Regions from separate parts of the Mesorhizobium sp. M1E.F.Ca.ET.063.01.1.1 genome, predicted to be linked through region 1. Evidence: riboswitches for the same ligand, from Rfam matches in the RefSeq annotation. Region 1 holds a riboswitch; each other region holds the start of a gene.

What was found. Region 1 has a riboswitch for S-adenosylmethionine ahead of EOA29_RS10550 (hypothetical protein). Riboswitches for the same ligand answer to the same signal wherever they lie in the genome.
Region 2: it holds a riboswitch for S-adenosylmethionine, as region 1 does, so the genes downstream of both, EOA29_RS04405 (O-succinylhomoserine sulfhydrylase) here and EOA29_RS10550 (hypothetical protein) in region 1, are expected to answer to the same signal.
Region 3: it holds a riboswitch for S-adenosylmethionine, as region 1 does, so the genes downstream of both, EOA29_RS07155 (homoserine O-acetyltransferase) here and EOA29_RS10550 (hypothetical protein) in region 1, are expected to answer to the same signal.

The regions. Positions count from the first base shown of each region.
Region 1 covers NZ_RZSC01000098.1:1,559-9,083, forward strand. Annotated here, with positions in the region: gene EOA29_RS10545 (selenium-binding protein SBP56-related protein) at 1-684, opposite strand, end outside; SAM-I-IV-variant riboswitch at 1,188-1,285, shown strand; gene EOA29_RS10550 (hypothetical protein) at 1,324-1,896, shown strand; gene EOA29_RS10555 (hypothetical protein) at 1,910-2,152, shown strand; gene EOA29_RS10560 (hypothetical protein) at 2,404-3,006, shown strand; gene EOA29_RS10565 (hypothetical protein) at 3,238-3,837, opposite strand; gene EOA29_RS10570 (hypothetical protein) at 3,936-4,817, shown strand; gene EOA29_RS10575 (HipA family kinase) at 5,006-5,803, shown strand; gene EOA29_RS10580 (hypothetical protein) at 5,917-6,723, shown strand; gene EOA29_RS10585 (hypothetical protein) at 7,037-7,504, shown strand.
Region 2 covers NZ_RZSC01000026.1:7,190-14,714, forward strand. Annotated here, with positions in the region: gene EOA29_RS04390 (Hsp33 family molecular chaperone) at 1-145, shown strand, start outside; gene apaG (Co2+/Mg2+ efflux protein ApaG) at 363-755, opposite strand; gene EOA29_RS04400 (ceramide glucosyltransferase) at 980-2,125, shown strand; gene EOA29_RS04405 (O-succinylhomoserine sulfhydrylase) at 2,164-3,351, opposite strand; SAM riboswitch at 3,426-3,503, opposite strand; gene EOA29_RS04410 (2'-deoxycytidine 5'-triphosphate deaminase) at 3,650-4,744, shown strand; gene EOA29_RS04415 (ABC transporter substrate-binding protein) at 4,838-5,605, shown strand; gene EOA29_RS04420 (IS4 family transposase) at 5,965-7,254, shown strand; gene EOA29_RS04425 (alkaline phosphatase family protein) at 7,310-7,525, opposite strand, start outside.
Region 3 covers NZ_RZSC01000054.1:1,389-8,913, forward strand. Annotated here, with positions in the region: gene EOA29_RS07140 (glycosyltransferase family 2 protein) at 1-899, opposite strand, end outside; gene metW (methionine biosynthesis protein MetW) at 967-1,581, opposite strand; gene EOA29_RS07155 (homoserine O-acetyltransferase) at 1,673-2,842, opposite strand; SAM riboswitch at 2,935-3,012, opposite strand; gene EOA29_RS07160 (hypothetical protein) at 3,168-3,422, shown strand; gene EOA29_RS07165 (hypothetical protein) at 3,419-3,850, shown strand; gene hisC (histidinol-phosphate transaminase) at 4,049-5,152, shown strand; gene EOA29_RS07175 (prephenate/arogenate dehydrogenase family protein) at 5,159-6,097, shown strand; gene EOA29_RS07180 (sugar kinase) at 6,101-7,048, opposite strand; gene EOA29_RS07185 (DUF2125 domain-containing protein) at 7,057-7,525, opposite strand, start outside.

The sequences.
Region 1 (7,525 bases):
GTGTCCGTATTTGTTCGACAGGAGATCTTCCGGGACAATGCCCTTCTCGAACTGCGGCGGAAGTGCCCACTCGCTCGACACCATGTAGTCGCGTGGCAGGTTCCACCAGAAATCATACTGCTTGTCCTGTGGCCCGCGATCGATCTCATAGCGCCCGAGGACATCGAACGTCTGGCAATCCATGACAAAGATGCCGGGAGGTCCGTCGGTGCCGTCAGGGCCGCCGCCGCCGAGCGTCGAGACATAAATACCTTCCGGACCGCAGTGAATCGTATGAGGCCTGGAGTATCCGGTCTTGGCAAACACTTCTTCCGGCTCGATGACCTTGTGGATCTTGGCCTTGGTCGGTCCGCCCTTGGTGTCTATCACGTAGATGCGCGAGGATCGCATGCCGGGAATGATCAGAAAGCGGCGCTCGAGAAACGGGTGACCGTTCAGCGGCGAAAGGGCCGAAGAGCAGGCGTTCCAGCCGAAATGGTGAAACTCGTCGCCCTTGTTCGGCATGATCACGCTATGGACGACCTTGCCGTAGTCCTTTGACTGCGGGTTAACGTCAACTATTGCTAGTCCATCAGGCTGGGAGAAGTCGGCGCTCAACATCAAAGTGTAGGCAAAGCTTTCGACGGGCGCCTGCATCGCGAGCTTGGCAGTCGCGTGGAAAGTCGGGTCTGGCCGTATAGTCATTGTCGTCCTCCCTGGGCGGGTTAAGCAGCCCGACAATCAGGGGCACGACCTGTGATGTGCTAGGATGCCCGCTGAAGATGTCGGGGCGCCTTGTTTTTCGCACGCTATTTTCGTGCGGCTTTTTGAAGAGTCTCACGGATCCTGTTGAACTGCAATCTCGACCTGTTTCACCGCACACCTCTGTGAGCGACGAGCGCGTTGCCCGCCCACCAGACTGGATAGGCGAGCCCCGGCAATATCAAGATAAGTGGGCAGCGCACGGTCAAGCTACGCTATGTCGGAATGGCTGCATCTGGCGCATGGCCGTCATTCGTGCTGGTCCCAGCGGGCGACAGCTCACCACCCATCTCGGCCATTGGCGGCAGCCAGCCGATAGAGTTTTGACCACCAGGAATGCCAGCGTATGAGATCGCCGCAGCGGGGCGGCTGATGTTGCCGTCGATGCCTCCGGCCTCCACCACGAGGAGAAAGCTTGCCGAAGTACAATCGCTTTGTTAGACCAAGCCCTGCATCCAGAGAGGGCCTCGGCCCCGCCAACCAGCCTTGACCGGCAACGGTGGCATGACGATGTGGCCCTCAACAGGCAACAGTAGGTCGCCAGCCCTCCAGATACGTGTGAAACCATGGAGGGCTTTTTTCGTGTTGACGAGGCGAGGTTTTCTGATCGGGGCGGGCGGCCTGCTCACGGCTGCATTCGCAAAGGACGCTCAATCCTTCGTTCGCCGGACGGCACAACCCCTGCTCGCCAAACCGGTGGCGGTGGCCGAGACGATGTATTGGTATGACGGCGGAGAGCAGGGCTACCTGCTCACAATCGGTCCGTGGGGCTTCTGCCCGCCGCCGCCGACCTGGCGCGAGTTCTTCACCAGAGAAAGCGTCGGATACCGGACAGAACCCGAAATTCACGCCATCTGGGAGGAGTATGGGATCGGCCCAAAGGACTACGATGACCCGGTTGACGGGTGGTTCTGGGAAACCCGCTTCGATCTTGAGAAAGGTCCGTGCGCAAGGGCCTACCGCCTGCTGACGAAGCTCGATCTTGGTCCAAGACTCGTGCGCGGGACCGATGACCCGCATTTGGTGTTCCGCGACGGTGACGCCGCCAACGGCGACAGCCGGTGGGTCGATGCAAGGGACAAACTCACGCTTTCCCTCCTGCAGGCTCGGCTGATCGATCTGCAGCTCCCGATCCGCCTTGCAGAAGGGATTTGAGGGAATGTCCGGCATGATCGACGACGACCCCGCGCCGACCGACAACGCGCAGATGGCTGAGGGTGGCCCGCAGGAGCCAATCGAGCCTTACAGGTGCCGTTATTGCGGCTGGATGACCACGGTGTCGAACGAGGCGGCGGCGCGCCTGTGTATGCGGTGTGTCCGGTTCGAGGGCGATGTGCATCCGGCGGTGACCGGAGCACGGATCGCGGCGCACAACGCGCTCATCCTAGGCATGGTCAAGAAGAGGGGCTGAAGGCAGGGCAACTGCCATTGCCCCAACGCGGCGGGTTTCCCGGAGACCGGGGGCCATGCGAATTGGGGCCCCTGGCTTGGGACCCCTGACCTCTTTCCTTCTCTGAATATATGTACCTCGCGACAAGTTTTTGGATGCGAAGCTAACGACCTGAACAAGCCTCGCCGATATAAATCTGCAAACCAAATGGTTCGTTGAAGGGCTTTGCAATTGGTAGAACAAGCAGCAGAGCCGGGTGGCGGGAGTTGGCGATGGCGATGCGATTGCGTTTTCTTGTGACTTGTTTGGCTGCAATGATCACCTCAGCACAAGTTCGTGCTGCTGAGGTGGAAACGGCCCTCTGGAAGAACGTTGGAAATTGGAGCGTATACGTTGATCGTTCCATCCAATTTCAATGCTTCGTAACCACTCTTTATGAGGACTACACTATTTTCCGCTTTGGCTTTCTGCAACCGGGTTCAAGTGCGGCCCTTTACCTTGCAATTGGTAACTTAAATTGGACATCAATTGAAGAAGGGAAGGGCTACGATCTAATCCTGCAGGTCGACAATGAAGCTGGCTGGCGATCACCAGCTACAGGAATGAGGTTTGGCACACTGCCGGCTCTCGCCATCGGCACCAATGAGCCGGGCTTCGTTGAGCAACTGATGCGGAAACACTCTTTGCGTGTCTTTTTCAACGGTCGGCAGGTTCTTAACCTTAGTCTTCGGGGCTCGAATGCTGCTCTGAGGGAGATGGGAGCATGCCAAAATGCGGTTGATGCCTCCTTGGGCGCGAACCGCAACTCTCAACCCAAAGACCCTTTCACTGGAGTTGGCGATCCAGCGCCGAAGAAGGACCCGTTTGATCTATAGTGATTTGGAGGGGTCTCAGGGCATGGTCACGGGACAAGCAGGATGCAGGGCAGGCGGCTCTCACTCCGATGTGGCGGCACCCGAGCAGGGAACGGCCTGATGCCTGGTGGCACAGCCTCGCTGAGGTCAAGCGGCTGGCCGAGGGGAAGGTGCTGAGCGTCGACCGGCCTCGCTCTGGCGACGTCTACGGCAGCCGGGTAAGTCGCCGGGTAATGGGAGGTTATATGCATCCTAATTGCGGCTCTCGATGAACAGGCCGAAGAACTCTTTTATGTTCGTTGCAAATGCATTGGACATACCCTGCACGAGCTCGGTTTCGGACCCCCCGGCCCCGATTACATCTTTGTCCCAAAGCACCAGATCGCCGGCTCGTGGCTTGACGTCGAGCGTGCCTTCTCGACCGCCTTGCTCGACGGCATTGGAATAGAAGGAGGTGGCCTCAAGCCTCATATAGATTGCGCTCGGTGTGCCGCGTGCAGCCCGGATCGTCGTTTCAAGGATGATGGAGCGGGTTTGTTTCACCTTGAATGAAACTCGGCCCCAGGGTTCACCACTCAGATCTTGGAACGGGATCTTCGCACTTGCGGCCAGCAGGCGTGCCTCGGCGGACGCGCTGGCGCAAAGCTGTTTCTGCATGGCGTCGCTATCATCATCTGGCACGCACATGAAGATGATGCCTGCCCACTCACTGAACTGCTGACGATTAAACTCCTGCTCGAGGTCCTGCGCCCAAGCGCTCGCAAACAGGATCGGCCACGAAACCGCCGCCACAAAAAAGAGCGGCGGAATTCGGACAGGATGCCTGCATATTGCACAAAGCGAGCGCCTCATGCTCAAACCTTTGTGGTTGTTCCAATACCGAACAAGTAATACGAAATGTTACGGCAACGCGAGTCGTTTCTATGTTGCGTGTGCACGGGAGCGGGACCATGATCTTCGGAAAGAGCGCGAACAAAATCACAAAGCGTTACAGCGAATACGACGACAGCCCGAAGTGGACACTCCTCGACAATTTCAACATCCAGGAAGAGGAAAAAGGCGACGGAAGCCGACCATTCGTTCGAAAATGCCTACCGAAGCGCCTCCGCGTCACGCTGACCAGTGTGCAGGTCATCAACTCTTTCGACTGGAAAAAAGATTTAGACGAGACCACTGCATCGCGTGGCTACGACAGCAGGTCCAGGATCGAGTTCGACGGAACTTTCGACGAGAGGATCACCGTCTTCACGATGGAGAGCGGCGCAGTCGAGACGTTTTCCGAATTCAAGAGTGGCTCGATCTGCCCAACCACCAGGGACGAGATCGGCGGCAAGAGAAACGCCACCCTGACAGACGGTATCTTTAGTGCCGGAGGCAGGGGTCCAAAAGTCCCGGACGGCGGGCTGATGGAGGGCGAGCCCGGTCGCATAAATCATTTCCCGGAGGAACACTCCCTCTTGATAGCCCTGCTTGTAGATGAAGTAGTGTTCGACAAGCTTGTGAACATCGTCAGCCGAGCGGCGTCGATCCAACTAACCCTGCTTTGCGAGTTGTTTGAGGGCGAAGTTTCCGCAGCGCTTTCAGGGCCTGGCCAAAGCGAATACGGGCTTTTGCTGAGCGAGGGCAAACATTACGCTCGCGCTCGGCTCGACGGAATTACCGTGTTCGGCAATAAGCCGGCGCTCGTCGAATACCGCTACCAACCATCCGATCCGGACGAAGCGCATATTTCCCTGGAACAAAGCGTCGCCTCGCTCGACCACCGCCTGCAACACATACTATGGGCGCTGATCGCCATAGCTGCGCTTCTTGTGATGATCATCCTCCGATAAAGGCGTCTTCAAGAGCGACCGCAACCACCGTAGGCGACCAATCCCGTCGGACGCCTCATTCGCGGAGGCGCCCCAGCCTGCCACCTGCTCGTCGGCAGGCGACCTGACGAATTTCAATTGCCACACCGCACCTTTGCGGTTTAGCTGCGCCCTGACGATAGGATCAAAATCCTTCGTTGGGGGGATGCATGGCAGAAATCAAGTTTGCGACCGTGTTGCTTGGCGCGTTAGGATTCAAGGAAGGCAACGTCAACGAGACTTTTCGCGGACAGGTCCTGCTTGAGGGCGACGTTATTAAGCAGGCAATCATCAAGGACCTCGATCTGATCCAGCTTTGCAACGAATTGCTGGCATTCTGCTTGGCGCGCCATGTCGGCTTACCGATCCCGGATAGTTTCTTGGGGCTGGTGCGCCCCGGCGTCTTGTCCGTCGCCAAGGCCCCGAGGCTCCCTGACGATTCCCGGTTGGTCTTTGTCAGCACCGATGTGAAGGTGCCGAATGTCACGTTTCGCCTGCGCACATCGACACCACAAGGGCAGCAAGCAATCATCGACCAGATTTCCAAATGGGCGGATTTGGGAAAACTGTATGCGTTCGACGCATGGATCGCCAACATCGACCGGCATCACGGCAACCTTCTATTTGGCAACCCAGGAGATGCTTGGCTGATCGATCACGGGCATTGTTTCACCGGCCCTGCATGGGGACCAGGCGATCTGGACCCCGCTAAGGAATTTGCCAGCCGGTTGTCCGAATGGATGACACCATTCCTGACCTTGGAGCAGAAGCACGATCGGCGCGCCGAGGCGCAGGCCGTAGAGGCTGCGCTTTCCGGTTTCGATGCAGCAGAATCTGCGAAGTCCAGTCGTGTGGCGGACCTTATGCCGATGGATTATGTCGAGGCGCTGAAACAGTTTCTGGCGCAGCGTAGTGCTAAGATCACTTTCCATGCCAGCAAAGCCCTGAACGTGCCGGTGATGCTATGAGCCTTCGACTGGACACAAGCCACTTTCCATTGCTCGGGCAAAGCGTCCGTGCTCATTGGGCGCCCATCCTGCTCGAACCGATTTCAGGGTCATATGAGCGATTTGTCGTGGGGGTGGCTGCCGCCAATGCCACTGGCTTTCACGTCGAACTGGCAAACGCCCCCGAGAAGTTGCGGTGCTTCTATGGCGACGATGCCGACACCGTTTTGAGGGTCATCGAGTTGGCCGGCGTGTGCTTGAAGGAGGATCTGGCCGCGAGATCAGTTGAGGCGTTGTTTGCACCCGACCCGCCCGTTTCCGGTATTACCCTCGGGAAATGCAGCGAGGCCGAAGGTATCAGCTTGCGGATGTTGGCTCAAAGCTGGATGGCGGCACTTTCGTCCCTGTATTCCTCCACCAACGAACAGGATCTACCGCAGCCGCTAATGCTGGCCGAAGAAGATACCGAGGGGCAGCGAGTAGGCGACCGCCTGCCGTTTTTGGTCTGCGATTTCGTGAAATCCCAGCGGGAGGGCTTCGGTCAGTATTTTAGTGCCGATCTTCGGGAGGGGCGCGCGCGCCGGGCGAAAGGCGGGAGCCATCGCGTTGTCATAGACTATGCTGGGCCAAAGCTGGTTGCCAACTTCGGGACACTGAAAGCGGGTGCCATCACCAACTCTGTCCACCTGATCAAGCGGCGCCTTTGGGACTTGAAGGTGGAGCGTGACCGGGAGCCACACAACGCCTTGTCGCGGGCGCATGAGATGATCTTGCACAGGCCTCCGAAGGATGACCCTCAAGTTTCCGAGCAGCAGCAGGCAAATATCGGCGATGCGCTTGAAGATCTTGAGCAACAGGCCGACCAAGAGGAACTGCGCCTGCTGGCACTCGACACGGTTCAGGCAATCGGCCAGCGCGTTCTCCACTATGAACTGGCATGACCGCTGCCACGGTGCGTCGAGCGCATCGACACCTTGCGACCGAGCCGGGGCGGATGGCCGATTCGGGAATTTTGGGGTTTGCAATCGGCCACAGCGGGCCGCTGGAGCGTTTTGGAGGTTGGGGCGCAGTTGGCTTGAAGCTGCCCGGCGTCCGATCCTTGCAACGCTCCGCGAGGGCAGCGGATTTCATCCTGCTCGGCGCTGATGCAGTTGCGAGTCGCCTTGAAGTACGATTTTGGGTGCAAAGCGCGCGAAGTTTCGGCGGCAATCAAAGCTGGCTTGGGCGAGTAAACGGCGGCCAGGGAAACGGGAGATGGGCAAGGTAGTCGTGGCGGCTGCGGCCGTAGTGATAGCGGGCTCGGCATTGGCGCAGGAGGTCGAGTGGACGCCGGCCTATCTGGGATGCACGTTCACGCAAACGGTGTTCTCGTCGCACAGCGAATTGCCGTGGATGGCGGGCAAGGACGAGGTGCTGAAGCCTGGCTCGGAGGCGTTCGAGATGGCTTTTGCCGCCATCGATCTGGTCGGCGGGCGGGCGCAGTTGATTGGCAACCAGGGAACTGCGACGGTCGTGGCCGGCCGGGGCGCGTTCGACAGCATGGTGTTTCTGGAGTGGATGCCTTTGGGTAATGCGAACTTGACGACCGTGTTTGCGCCGGGGAAGGACGGCATCATACGCGCGGTCACGTCGCGGCATATCGCAGACCCGCTGCAAGCGGGTGGCTACACGGCCACACAGATGCTGGGGACGTGCAAGGATCATCTCGGCAAGGCGCCGTGATTGACCGGGCAGGGAAAGTGA
Region 2 (7,525 bases), on a different contig from region 1:
CTCGCGCGACAAGATCCGCGGCATCCTCGAAGGCTTTTCGGCCGAGGAGATAGAGCAAAGCACCGAGGATGGCGGTATCCACGTCGCCTGCGAGTTCTGCTCGACGCAGTACGACTTCGATCCGGCGGATTTCGCGGCCGAGTGAATGCCCTTCCTTCTCCCCGTCACAATACGGGGAGAAGGTGCCGGCAGGCGGATGAGGGGCGGCGCCTGCATTGGCCGTACCAGCGCCCCTCGCTCTGTTCGAAAGAAAATCTCAAAAGCTTGGCGCTGCCCCTCATTGCCCTGCCAGGCATTTCTCCCCGTATAGTGACGGGGAGAAAGATGCCGTCGCGGAGGATTTCGCCAATCGCCCGACTGCCCTAGTTCACCGTACGCCTTGTCCCAGGCATGTCGAGGGAGAAGGCGGGGATGGCGACATCGAACGTCTCGCCGCGCCCGTTGCGCATCGTGTAGTGGCCGACCATGATGCCGGATGGCGTCGAGAGCGGGCATCCCGACGTGTACTGATAGCTGTCGCCGGGGTTGAGCTCCGGCTGGTCGCCGACGACGCCCGCGCCGCGCACTTCCTCGACGCGGCCGCGCCCGTCGGTGATGTGCCAGTAGCGCGACAGAAGCTGCACGAACTCGTTCGACCGGTTGTCGATCGTTACCTGATAGCCCCACACATAGCGGTTCTCGGCCGGATCGGAACGATCCTCCAGATAGAACGGCCTGACCTGCACTTCGATGTTGCGCGTCACGGCGCGATACATGGGCCACTCCGGTTGCCGCGGCAGGAAATAATTTGTCGCTCTCCGCGGTTTTAGCAACGAAGCGCCGTCTGACCTGCCGACCTTCCGACGCACGTGCAGATAAACAATGTCATTTAAGTGACACATGACAATGTTGGTGTGCGCAAACCGTGCGAGCGACTCGGCCGCGCGCTGTCGACTGATGAAACGGCCGCGGGCGGCCTGTCCGGAGTGACAAGATCTCCATGGAACTGAGTTTCGCAGCCGCCTTTGCCTCGTCAGCCCTTCTTTTCTCCAATCTCGCCAGCATCCTGCTCGCCTCGTCGCGGCTGAAGGCGCCTCGCGTCATCCCTACGCCCGCCGGCAAGCAGCCGCCGGTCTCCATCGTCGTGCCGTCACGCGGCGTCGAGCCGTTCACCGAGGAGACGCTCGAGCGCGCCTTTTCGCTCGACTGGCCGCGCTATGAGCTGATCTTCTGCGTCGCCAACGTAGAAGACCCCGTGGTCAAGCTGATCAATGCCGCCATAGGGCGTCATCCCAAAGTCCCGGCGCGGCTGTTCGTCGGCGATGACAGGATCAGCGCCAACCCCAAGCTCAACAACTGCGTCAAGGGCTGGCAGGCGGCCCGGCACGATTGGGTGGTCCTTGCCGATTCCAACGTGCTGATGCCCAAAGACTATGTCCAGCATCTGATGGCGGCCTGGCGGCCAGATACCGGACTCGTCTGCTCGACGCCGATCGGCTCGCGGCCGGACGGCTTCTGGGCCGAAGTCGAATGCGCCTTCCTCAACACGCTGCAGGCGCGCTGGCAGTACGCCGGCGAAGCGCTTGGCCTTGGCTTCGCGCAGGGCAAGAGCATGCTGTGGAACAAGCCGATGCTCGACGCAAATGGCGGTATCCAGGCTTTGGCCGCCGAGATCGCCGAGGACGCGGCCGCGACCAAGCTGATCAACGGCCTGGGACTGCGCGTCAATCTCGTCGCCTCGCCCTTCGAGCAGCCGCTCGGCCAGCGCCGGCTTGCCGAAATCTGGTCGCGCCAGGCGCGCTGGGCGCGGCTGCGCCGAGTCACCTTCCCGCTGTTCTTCGCGCCCGAAGTCCTGACCGGCGTGGTTGTGCCGCTGATTTTCGCGCTGGTCGCGGCGGCAAGCGCCGGTGTCAGCCTCCCCACCGCGGCGCTTTGCGTGCTGGCGATCGCCTATGTGCCGGAATGCCTGCTCGCCTGGTCCAAGGGCTGGTACCTGTCGCCGCGCAGCGTCACTGCGATGATCGTGCGCGACCTGATGCTTCCCGCCATCTGGGCGCGCGGCTGGCTGGGCGGCGCGGTCGAGTGGCGCGGCAACGCCATGACCATCCGCACCAAGGCGATGACCGAGCTGGAGGAGATCGCCTGAGCCGCGCCCAGGCGATCTCGTCATCAGCCTGCAATCCGCTACTTTGCCGCTTTCAGCGCCTGTTCGACGTCGGCCAGCAGATCGTCCGTATCCTCGAGGCCGACCGACAGCCTGAGCGTGCCAGGCCCGATGCCGAGTTCGGCGCGCGCCTCGTCGCTCAGGTTCTTGTGCGTCGTCGTCGCCGGATGGGTGATGAGGCTCTTGGCGTCGCCGAGATTGTTGGAGATCAGCACGATGTCGAGCGCGTTCTGGAACGCGAAGGCCGCCTGCTTGCCGCCCTTGACGTCGAGACAGATCAGCGTCGAGCCGCCCGACATCTGCTTTTTGACGATATCGGCCTGCGGATGGTCGGCCCGCCCCGGATAGATGACGCGGGCGATCTCCGGCCGGCCGGCCAGGAAATCGGCGATCTTGCCGGCGCTCTCGGTCTGCTGGCGCACACGCAGCGGCAGCGTCTCCAGGCCCTTGAGCAGCGTCCAGGCGTTGAAGGGCGACAGGCTCGGGCCGGTGTGGCGGAAATAGTCGTGCAGGTTCTCGTCGATCCACTTCTTGTCCGACAGGATGACGCCGCCCAGACAACGGCCCTGTCCGTCGATATGCTTGGTCGCCGAGTAGACGACGATGTGAGCGCCGAGCTGCAAGGGCTTCTGCTGCAGCGGCGTTGCAAAGACATTGTCGACGACCAGCCGCGCGCCGATCGAATTGGCTAAAGCGGCGACCGCGGCTATGTCGACCACCTCCAGCGTCGGATTGGTCGGGCTTTCCAGGAAGAACAGCTTGGTGTTCGGCCTGACCGCCTTTTCCCAATTGGCGATGTCGGTGCCGTCGACCAGCGTCGCTTCGATGCCGTATCTGGGCGCCAGCGTCTCGACCACCCAGCGGCAGGAGCCGAACAGCGCGCGGGCCGCCACGATGTGGTCGCCGGCCTTGACGCTGCACAGCAGCGCCGCGCTGACCGCCGCCATGCCGGAGGCGGTGGCGCGGGCGTCTTCCGCGCCTTCCAGCGCGCACATGCGCTTCTCGAACATGTCGACCGTCGGGTTGGCGTAGCGCGAATAGATGAAGCCGGGCTCCTCGCCCTTGAAACGGGCTTCGGCCGCCTGGGCCGTTTCATAGACATAGCCCTGGGTGAGATACATCGCCTCGGCGGTCTCGCCGAAGCCGGAACGCAGCGTCCCGCCATGCACGAGTGCCGTCTGAGGTTTCCAATCGCGCGTTTTGCTCATCGCCCTAATTCCACTCGCAAAGAACAGTCCAAACACAAAAAAAACCGGCCGCGATGTCGCAACCGGTCCATACGGCCTTGCGGCCAACGGTCCTTTAGCGACTTGTTTAACGTGGCTGCAAGCCGACCGGCCAAATCACCACGGGATAACGACCCTTTAGACCCGCGCCGCGCTTGCGTCAATTGCCGGCTTGATTAAGAGGTTTGTACCAGGCAGATACCGCAGACCGTTTGCGGTTTTGCGGCAAGAGCCTGCAAAAGAACCACGCACTTGCCCGGCCTTCGATCGGAGCCAGACCTTGCGGCAGACAGGCATTCTTCCGGACCAGGACATCGCGGCGCTGTTCCAATCGGGTGCGCTGAAGTCGCCGCGCGCGCTCGACACCAACCAGATCCAGCCTGCCAGCCTCGATCTCAGGCTGGGCGACACGGCCTTCCGCGTGCGCGCCTCCTTCCTGCCCGGCCCCGATCATCTGGTGGCCGACAAGCTCGACCGGCTGAAGCTGCATGAGTTCAGCCTCGCAGAGGGCGCGGTGCTGGAAACAGGCTGCGTCTACATCGTGCCGCTGCTCGAAAGCCTGGCGCTGCCGGCGCAAGTGTCCGCTTCGGCCAACCCGAAGAGCTCGACCGGACGGCTGGACATTTTCACGCGCGTCATGACCGACCGCGGCCATGAGTTCGACAAGATCGCCGCCGGTTACCATGGCCCGCTCTATCTCGAGGTCAGCCCGCGCACTTTCCCGATCGTCGTGCGCGCCGGCTCGCGCCTGTCGCAGATCCGCTTCCGCATCGGCAACGCGGTGCTGTCGGAGAAAGAACTGCGCGAGCTTCACCGGGCCGAGATGCTGGTCGCCACCGAGCCGCCCAACATTTCCGGCGGCGGCATCGCGCTCTCCATCGACCTCGACGGCGACAAGGACGGTCTGGTCGGCTATCGCGGCAAGCATCACACCGGCCTCGTCGATGTCGACAAACGCGCCGCGCAGGACGTCGTCGATTTCTGGGAGCCGATCTACAAGAGCGGCGCCGGCGAGCTGGTCCTCGACCCGGACGAATTCTACATCCTGGTCAGCCGGGAAGCGGTGCATGTGCCGCCGCTCTATGCCGCCGAGATGACGCCTTTCGATCCGCTGGTTGGCGAGTTCCGCGTCCACTATGCTGGCTTCTTCGACCCGGGCTTCGGCCATTCCGCCGCCGGCGGCAGCGGCAGCCGGGCAGTGCTCGAAGTGCGCAGCCACGAGGTGCCGTTCATCCTCGATCACGGCCAGATCGTCGGGCGCCTGGTCTACGAGCACATGCTGAAGCGGCCGCGGGCGCTCTACGGCAGCGATCTCGGCTCCAACTACCAGGCGCAGGGGCTGAAGCTCTCCAAGCATTTTCGCGCGGCGCGCTGATCCGCGCTGCGATCAGGCTGTGCTTGCTCAGCCTCGCGCGCCATGCTTGGCTGCGCTTCACCGGCTCCAGAACCTGACTGAGGGAGAACGAAAATGCAGATATCCAGATGGATCGTATCGGCAGCGGCGGCCGCCGTGCTGGCGCTTGGCGCCGGTTCCGCGATCGCAGCGGAAAAGATCAAGATCGGCACCGAGGGCGCCTATCCGCCGTTCAACACCATCACCCCTGACGGCAAGGTCGAGGGCTTCGACATCGACATCGCCAATGCGCTCTGCGCGCAGATGAAGGTCGAATGCGAGATCGTCACCCAGGACTGGGACGGCATCATTCCGGCGCTGCAGGCCAAGAAGTTCGACGCCATCATCGCCTCGATGAGCATCACCGAGGAGCGCAAGAAGCAGGTCGCCTTCACCCACAAATACTACACCACGCCGCTTGCGCTGGTTGCCCCGAAGGACAGCCCTCTCACATCCACCGATCCGGCCGCATTGGCCGGCAAGACGGTCGGCGCCCAGGCCTCGACCACCCAGGCCGACTATGCCCAGGACGCCTATGGCAAGGCCGGCGCTGAGGCCAAGCTCTACCCGACCCAGGAGGAGGCGATCACCGATCTCCAGAATGGCCGCCTCGACGCCGTCATCTCGGACAAGTTCGTGCTAGTCGACTGGCTGAAGAAGGCGAGCGACGGCTGCTGCAAGCTGGTCGGCGACGTCAAGGGCACCGAGACCGAGGCCGGCATCGCCGTGCGCCTGGAGGACACGGCACTGCGCGACAGGCTGAACGCGGCGATCGACGCCATCGTCGCAGACGGCACCTACAAGAAGATCCAGGCCAAGTATTTCGACTTCGATATTTATTGAGGTTGAAGCTGCCGCGCGCCTTACCTTCTCCCCCCTGTGGAAGGTGGCCTCGCGAAGCGAGGTCGGATGAGGGGTGTTCCAGGGAACGCCAACGCTTCGCTTCGCTGGAACACCCCTCATCCGTCTCGGCGCTTACGCGCCAATCCACCTTCTCCCACAAGGGGCTAGCGTGCGCACACATTTGCTTCGTGCTGTGGTCAAGCGTGAAGAGGCGCCGTCGGAAAATGGCTTGAAGCGGTTGAATTGTATGTGATTCTGTAGCCGCCATTGTTGATTCTGGAGGTTTCGACGATGGCTTCGTTGCTTGGCTACTTCGGCGACCTGCGCCTGCAAAAAAGGGGAGCATGGTTCTGGAGCGCATGTTTGCGCGTGTCAGCACGGGCATGCGCCGGCTGGCCGACACGCGCGCCGAGAAGGTCGCATTCACACGCCTGTTTCGCAATCGCCACGTGAGCACGCAAGAGATCATCCGCACGGCGGCGGCGCGAACCGCCGAACTGGCCGCCGGCCGCCACGTGCTGATCATCGAGGACAGCAGCGAGATCAACTATGAAGCCAAGGCTTCGCGCAAGCGCGGCCTCGGTCGTGTCGGCAATGGCACCGATATCGGGCTGTTCGTGCATCCGGCGTTGGCCGTGGATGCCGTGGACGGCTCGGTCCTTGGCCTTGCAGGCGCCACGATCTGGCGGCGCGAGGCAGAGAAGGCGGATGACTACCAGGCGCTGCCGATCGAAGCCAAGGAAAGCCACAAGTGGATCGGCACCGCCAAGGCGGCATGCCAGGCGCTGACCGACGCGCCGCAGATGACGGTGATCGGCGACCGCGAGGCCGACATCTACGAAGTGTTTGCAAGGCTGCCCGACGAGCGCACCCATGTGCTCATCCGCGCTGTACGGGATCGGGCCTTGGGCACGCGGGGCGAGCGCCTGTTCGGCGCGATCGCCAAGACGCCGGAAGCCGGCCGCATTGCCTTCGAACTGCAGGCCCGACCCGGCCGGCCGGCCCGCACCGTCGAACTGGCCGTTCGCTTCACCGCGGTGAGCTTGCGCCAGCCCCGCCTTGGCGCCGACAGCCGCGATCCGCGCGAACTCACGCTCAACATGGTGGAAGTGCGTGAGATCGATCCACCTTCGGCCAAGGACGCGGTGATCTGGCGGCTGTTGACCACCCACAGCGTCGAAACGCTCGCCGATGCCTGCCGCATCGTCGACCTGTATCGCTCGCGTTGGAGCGTCGAACAGCTGTTTCGGACCGTGAAGTCGCAGGCCATCGATCTGGAGGAAAGTCTCATCGCCGACGGCGATGCACTCGAACGTCTGGCCGCCCCCGCTCTGGTCGTCGCCACCAAGGTCATGCAACTCGTACACGGGCGTGGTTCGCCGGGCCAGCGCTTCCAGGCCGCACACCTCTTCGATCCCACCGAGATCACCGTCCTGGAAGTGCTCATCGCCAAGCTCGAAGGCAAGACCCAAAAGCAGAAGAACCCGCACCCCACGCACACGCTCGCCTGGGCCGCCTGGTGTATCGCCAGGCTCGGAGGCTGGAACGGCTACGAAAAGGAACGCCCGCCAGGGCCCATCACCTTCACCCACGGCCTCAGACGCTTCAACGCCATCACACACGGCTTCGTTCTGGCCTCGCAAAAATGAGCCCGAAGCAAATGTGTGCGCACGCTAGCCCACAAGGGGAGAAGGGGACGGCGATTCACTCCAAAAACGGCTTCGCCTTCATCGTCGCCGGAACTTCCACACCGAGCCGGCTCAGCACCGTCGGCGCGAGCTGCAGCTGGTCGAGCAGCGTATCGGCCTCGGGACCTTTGCCCGGGCCGAAATAATAGAGCGCGAAATCCTGCATCTCGTCGTCGTGGCCGCCGTGATGGCCGCGGTTCGTCTGGCCGTGGTCGGCGGTGACGATCACCTC
Region 3 (7,525 bases), on a different contig from region 1:
AAGGCCAGCCCTACCGCCAGCGAAAACGGAATCTGCCAAGGCGGCATGCCCGTCTGCGACGCATGACTTATCACGCGTCGTGTCGTGCGCCACGACATGGTCCCCCATCGGCTGAACGACTTCGCGATCCGCTGGCTGCGGTTGGGGGCATGAAGCGCGACGAATTTCCGGTCGGCGTCCCTGCCGGTCACCAGCGCGCGCCAACAAAAGAACCGCCAGCCCCGCGGCGAGTAGTGATAGGCGCGCGCATCGACATTGACGATTCTATGACCCTCGCGCCAAAGCTGATGCATCAGCAGCGTGCAGGACACCTTGAAGCCGTTGTGTGCCGGGAACGGATGGCTGGCAATCCAGTCGCGTCGAAAGGCAACGTTGTTGGCATTGATCGCACGTTTCGAAGCAAACCTTTCGTCCCCCTGGGCCATCGGGAAGAACCAGATCAAGGCGAAGGTCCGCGAAAAGAAATCGTCGTACGAAAGGTAGGTATGGCCGTTCACGCAGATGGGTTCGGCATCGTGAAAGGGCGCCAGCAGGGCTGAGAGCCAACCCTGCTGGGGAACCGTGTCGGAATCCATGAAGACGACGATTTTTCCTTCAGCCAAACGCACGCCATGGTTCTTGAGTTCGTAGTACCGGCCGCTGGGGCAGGCCGTGAAGGTCACTTCGGCTACCTGTGTCAGCTGCGGCGCTTCTGCCTCGATGCGGCTTTGCAACGATGAGGTGTCCGCATTTTGTCCGGCATGAGAGATAACGACTTTCGGTCTGGCGAAGCCGGTTGAGGAGACCACAGCGATCTCGCGCGCCAAGGCGGTCAGCCCGACGCCCATCTCGTCCCAGTCTATGAACTGGGCATTTTCCATCTCTACGACAATTGAATAGGTTGGACGTTTGTCGACCATCGTTGCGCAATCAGTTTGCCTGAGCCATATCGCTATAAGGCTCTGGGCCCCGCCGTCAACGATGAGCCTATCGCCTCAACAAAAACACCGCTTGCTGGCCGAAGAAGTTCCAGAACCACCAGGGCATCGACAGACCGATCTTCTGGCCGTTGGCGTCGAGCGCGGTCGCCTTCTCGACGGTAGCGCCAAGCTCCTCGCACAGATTGACGAAGTCGCGGATGGTGCAGAAGTGGATGTTCGGCGTGTCGTACCAGGAATAGGGCAGGTCCTTGGTGACCGGCATCCGGCCCTTGATCAGCAGCGAGAAGCGCACCCGCCAGTGGCCGAAATTGGGGAAGGAGACGATGGCGCGGTTGCCGATCCGGAGCAGCTCGTCGAGCACCAGCTTTGGATTGCGGGTCGCCTGCAGGGTCTGCGACAGCACGACGAAATCGAAGCCCTTGTCGGGGTAGAATCCGAGATCCTTGTCGGCATCGCCCTGGATGACGCTGAGGCCGCGCGCCACGCATTCATTGACGCCGCGCTGCGACAGTTCCATGCCGCGGCCGTCGACCTGCTTGGTCTCCTGCAACAGCTCCAGAAGCACGCCGTCGCCCGAGCCGACATCGAGGACGCGCGAATTCGGCGGAATGAGATTGCTGACGACGTCGAGATCGACGCGCTGGGCGCGGTTGACGCTCATGGGCACACTTCCGATCTTTGTTTTGATGCATGTCGCTCTCCCAAAACCGCTGCGCACTTTTGGGTGAGATGCATCAGGGATCGCGAGCCGCTCACAGGCTGAGCCCCCTGGCGCGGGCTGCGGAGGCAATGAAGCCGTGGATGGCCGCGAACAGTTCCGGCTCGTCGAGCAGGAAGGCGTCGTGGCCGCGATCGGTCTCGATCTCGACGAAGGAGACGGAGGCGCCGGCAGCATTGAGCGCATGGACGACCGAGCGGCTCTCTCCCGTCGGGAACAGCCAGTCGCTTGTGAAGGACACAAGACAAAAGCGTGTCTTGGTGCCGCCGAAGGCATCGGCCAGGCGCCCGCCATGGTCGGCGGCGAGGTCGAAATAGTCCATCGCGCGGGTCAGATAGAGATAGGAGTTGGCGTCGAAACGATCGACGAAGGTCATGCCCTGATGGCGCAGATAGCTTTCGATCTGGAAATCGGCGTCGAAACCGAAGGTCAGCGCCTCGCGGTCCTGCAGGTTGCGGCCGAATTTGCGATGCAGCGCTGCTTCCGAGAGGTAAGTGATATGCGCCGCCATGCGCGCCACGGCGAGCCCCTTTTCCGGGCGCCTGCCGAAATCGAGATATTTGCCGCCGTGCCAGTCCGGATCGGCCATGACCGCCTGCCGCCCGACCTCGTGGAAGGCGATGTTCTGCGAGGAATGGCGGGCGCCGGTGGCGATCGGCAGCGCCGAGAACACGCGCTCCGAATGGCTGGCGGCCCATTCCAGCACCTGCATGCCGCCCATCGAGCCGCCAAGCACGCAAAACAGCTTCTCGATGCCGAAATGGTCGACCAGCATGAGCTGCGCGCGCACCATGTCGCGGATGGTGATGATCGGCAGGTCGAGGCCATAAGGCCTGCCTGTCGCCGGATCGGTCGAGGCGGGGCCGGTGGAGCCGAGGCAGCCGCCGATGACGTTGGAGCAGATGACGAAAAAACGGTTGGTGTCGATGATCTTGCCGGGACCGATCAGCACCTCCCACCAGCCCGGCTTGCCGGTCACCGGATTGGTGTTGGCGACATGCTGGTCGCCGGTCAGCGCGTGGCAGACGAGGATGGCGTTGGAACGGGCGTCGTTGAGCGTGCCGTAGGTCTGGTAAGCGATCTGGAAGGGCGACAGCACCGTGCCCGCATCGAGCTTCAGCGGCTTGTCGGGGCCGAGCTGCAAAACCGGGCTCGACGGATGGTCGGCCTCGTTGTTGGTCCTTGCAGCGCGCTGAGCGGCCATCCCATTCCCCATCCAGTCCGCATCGACTTCACAGATGCGGTGTCCGGCCGGCAGCGGACAACAAAAAACCGGCTTGCCTTCGCAAAGCCGGTTACAGGTTGCAAACGGCCCTTTAGCGAATTGTTTAACGTGGCTGCAAGCCGACCGGCCAAATCACCACGGAAGTTCATTGCTCTTCTACGTCTGCGGAATACGAACGTCAACGGCAGCGGTATGGCGCGCCAATCTTGCGTAATTTGCGCAGATTACATATAATAGGTTAGCGGCTATCTGCACGATCTATTTCGGTCGCTTGACCGCTCTCTGGCATCAGATGGAGGCAGACATGCCACGCAACACCGCAGTTCCAGCGAGCGATTTCGCCCGAAATTTCGCGAAGTATCAGGACGAAGCCATCGCCAAGAAGGTCATCAATGTGACCAGTCATGGCCGGATTGTCGGGGCGTATCTCTCTGCCGCCGAATTCGAGCACTACGAATTGCTGAAGCGCCGCGAGCGCGAAATCCTGATCGTGGGCGAGTTGGATGAGGACACGATCGCCTCCATCGAGACTGCCGAATATGGCGTGGAGCCGAAGTGACGCTGCCGGTTCCAAGGCCGGGTCTCGTCATTCGCTATAGTTTTCTTTGGAGCACTGAACACGACCGTGGCGATGTCGAAGGTGCTAAGGATCGCCCTTGCGCGATCGTTGTCGCCACGCCCCGTGAGGCGGATGGTCACATCCGCACGATAGTGGCACCGATTACGCATCGCCCGCCATCCGATAGTTCCGCATCGATCGAGATTCCGCCGGCGGTATGTCGGACCCTTGGCCTCGACGGCGGCCGGCATTGGCTGCGCCTTGATGAATTGAACCGTTTCCTTTGGCCCGGCTATGATGTTCGACAGCGTTCCGATGGCAGCTATGCCTATGGAATGCTACCGCCGGCTTTGTTCGACCAACTGCGCCGTGGAATCCTGCAACTCCAGCAGGCGCGCAAAGCCCGGGTTGTCAGCCGCGACGATTGACGCCGGTACTTGGCTAAAAGCGCATCGCGCTGAAACGGATACACGCGCTACGCTTTAAGCCTTTGTTTTTGATGCATGTCGTTGTCTCAGAACCGCTGCACACTTTTGGGCGACATGCGGCAGACCTCTCGACATTGCCAGTCACGGCCTGTATTCCCGCTGCGGCCCAGAATAAGGCCTTCTCGACGGATTTGTGACATGAAGCAGGATCAGCCACGTCCGACGCCCCGCGCGGGTATCATGGACATCGAGGCCTATGTGCCGGGAAAGAGCACCGCGCCCGCCGGCGTGACGAAGGTCTACAAGCTGTCGTCCAACGAGAATCCGCTCGGGCCCTCGCCGAAGGCGATCGAGGCCGCGCGCGAGGTGGCGGCGAAGCTCGACGTCTATCCCGACGGCTCCGCCCGCCGGCTGCGCGAGGCGATCGCCGAGGTGCATGGCCTCAACCCGGCAAACATCATTTGCTCGAACGGCTCCGACGAGATCCTGGGCCTCCTGGCGCAGACATATCTGGCGCCCGGAGACGAAGCCGTGTTCACCGAACATGCCTTCATGGTCTACAAGATCTACATCCAGGCGGCGGGCGCCAAGCCGGTGGCGGTCAAGGAAACCGACGAGCGCGCCGACGTCAACGCGATCCTGGCCGCCGTCACGCCGCGTACGAAAATCGTATTCCTTGCCAACCCCAACAATCCGACCGGCACCTATGTGCCGTTCCAGGAGGTGCGCCGGCTGCACGCGGCGCTGCCGAAGAACGTGCTTCTGGTGCTCGACGCGGCCTATGCCGAATATGTGCGGCGCAACGACTACGAAGCCGGCATCGAGCTGGCGGGCAGTTCCGAGAACGTCGTCATGACCCGCACCTTCTCCAAGCTCGGCCTCGGCGGCGCGCGCATCGGCTGGATGTATGGGCCGGCGCATATCGTCGACGCGATCAATCGGGTGCGCGGTCCCTTCAACGTCAACGCGACCGCGATCGAGGCGGGGATCGCGGCGATCCGTGACCGCGCCCATGTCGAGCGCAGCGTGGCACACAACGAGAAATGGCTGGCCTGGGTCAGCGAACAGGTGACCCTGCTCGGGCTGCGCGTGACGCCCAGCGTCGGCAATTTCGTGCTGATCCATTTTCCCGACGACAAGAGGCATTCGGCGGCGGCCGCGGACGACTATCTGAGCGCGCGCGGCTATATCCTGCGCCGCGTCACCGGCTACGGCTTTCCCAACGCGCTGCGCATGAGCATCGGCACCGAAGAGGCCAACCGCGGCGTCGTCGAAGCGCTGACGACTTTCCTGAAAAGCTAGAGCACCATGACATCACCGATGTTCGAAAGAATAGCGCTGGTCGGCATCGGCCTGATCGGCTCGTCGCTCGCCCGCGTCATCCGGCGCGAGGGCCTGGGGCGCCATATCGCCATCGCGACGCGCAGCAAGTCGACCCTCAAGCGAGCCGAGGAACTCGGTCTCGGCGATTCCTACACGACCGAGGCCAAGGAAGCGGCGCGCGACGCCGATCTCGTCATCGTCTCGGTGCCGGTCGGATCGTCCGGCGCGGTCGCCGCCGAGATCGCGCCGGCACTGAAGAAGGGCGCGATCCTCACCGACGTCGGCTCGACCAAGGCCTCGGTGATCGCGCAGATCGAGCCGCATGTGCCGGAGGGCGTGCATTTCATCCCCGGCCATCCGCTGGCCGGCACGGAAAAATCGGGGCCGGATGCCGGCTTCGCCGATCTTTTCGACAACCGCTGGTGCATCTTCACGCCGCTGCCGGGCACCGACCCGGAGGCGCTGGAGAAGCTGTCGGAGTTCTGGCGGCGCTGCGGCTCCAACATCGACACGATGGACCCGCAGCATCACGACATGACCTTGGCCATCGTCTCGCATCTGCCGCACATCATCGCCTACAACATCGTCGGCACCGCCGACGACCTGGAATCGGTGACCAAGACGGAAGTCATCAAATATTCCGCTTCCGGCTTCCGCGACTTCACCCGTCTGGCGGCCTCCGACCCGACCATGTGGCGCGACGTGTGCCTGCACAACAAGGACGCGATCCTGGAGATGCTGGCGCGCTTCTCGGAGGATCTGGCCTCGCTGCAGCGGGCGATCCGCTGGGGCGACGGCGAAAAACTGTTCGACCTCTTCACCCGCACGCGCGCCATCCGCCGCTCGATCATCGAGGCCGGCCAGGACATCGACGTGCCGGATTTCGGACGCCAGGCGGTCGAGCACCCCGACATCAAAACCTGAATCTCAGCAGCCTTCACGGCTCTGTTGCGCTGGCGGCCGGTGGGCCGCCATCATCGCCAGCGTTTCGGCCCGGTCAGGGGCGCCGAGCCGGCCGCCGAAACGCAGGCATTTGAGCGCGGCGGCGGCGCTGGCAAAGCGCAGCGCCTTTTCGGGCGGCATCGCTTCGGCAAGGCCGACGGCAAAAGCACCGTGGAAGACGTCGCCGGCGGCCAGCGTGTCGACAGCCTTGACCTTCGGCGCCTCGACATGTCGGACGCGGCCGCTTTCCCGGTCATGCCACCAGGTTCCGGCAGCGCCTCCGGTCACCGCGACAAAGGCGTCGGTGCGCGAAGCAAGATCGGCGCAGGCGCTTTCCGGGTCGAGCGCGTGGCCGCAGACGATGCGCGCCGCAGGTTCCGAGGCGACGATATGCGAGGCTAAAGGTAAGAGCCGCTCCAGCACCTCGACCGGTGCTGTATCGGCGTCGAGGATCGCCGGACAACCCGCGTCCCGGGCTGCCGTCAAGGCAAGTGCGGCGGCGCCCGGCCAGCGCACATCCACCAGCACGGCGTCGAAGGCGGAAAGATCGGCAAGCGGCAGCGTGTTTGGGTCGGCCTGAGCTTGTCCGTCGTAGAACGGCACGATCATGCGCTCGCCATGGGCATCGACCAGGATCGCGGCCAGCGCCGAGCGCGCGCCGGCGACGCGGCGGACCAGGCTACAGTCGACGCCTTCCGCCTCGATCTCGGCAATCAACCGGTCGCCGACTGCATCGTCTCCCGCGCTCGCCCAAAGCGACACGTGGGCGCCGAGGCGATGCGCGGCGCAGGCGGCGCTCGTCGCCATGCCGGAGGCGATCTGGACGCCGTCGCTGGCGATGAACTTGCCCTGATGCGTGGGAAGCTGGTCGACGCGCAGGATCGTGTCGAGGGTGAATGCGCCGACGCTGAGCAGTTTGACCGGGCCCGCCATTGCAGTCCTTAATCGACCGGCTTGATCTTGCCGAGCGGGATGAAGCCGAGCGAAGCCTTGCCCTTGACGACCTTGAGCGGCATGGACGGCTCGCTGCCGAGCATGGCAATGCCGGCAAAGCCCTGCTCGATCTCGCTTTTATGCTCGGGAATGGCGCCGGCAAGGATGGCCGCCACCGCCTTGGGGTCCTTGAGCTTGATCGTGAGATTAGCGTCGATCAGGCCTTCGGCGTCGACAGAGATTGGCCCGGACACCGTCAGGCGCGCCGTCCCCGACGACAGGTCGAGCTTGGCGATGTCGACCGACTGGCCGCGCAGGCTTTTCGGCGGCGCCGCGATCAGCGCGACGCCATTCTTCACTGTCGCCTCGCCGCCGCCGTCAAGCGCCGGCAGCGCTCGCCCGCCGATCGCGTCGGCGTCGATCTCGAGATCGGCGAAACTGCCGGTATAGGTCACATCCTGGCCCTTGGGTTCCAAC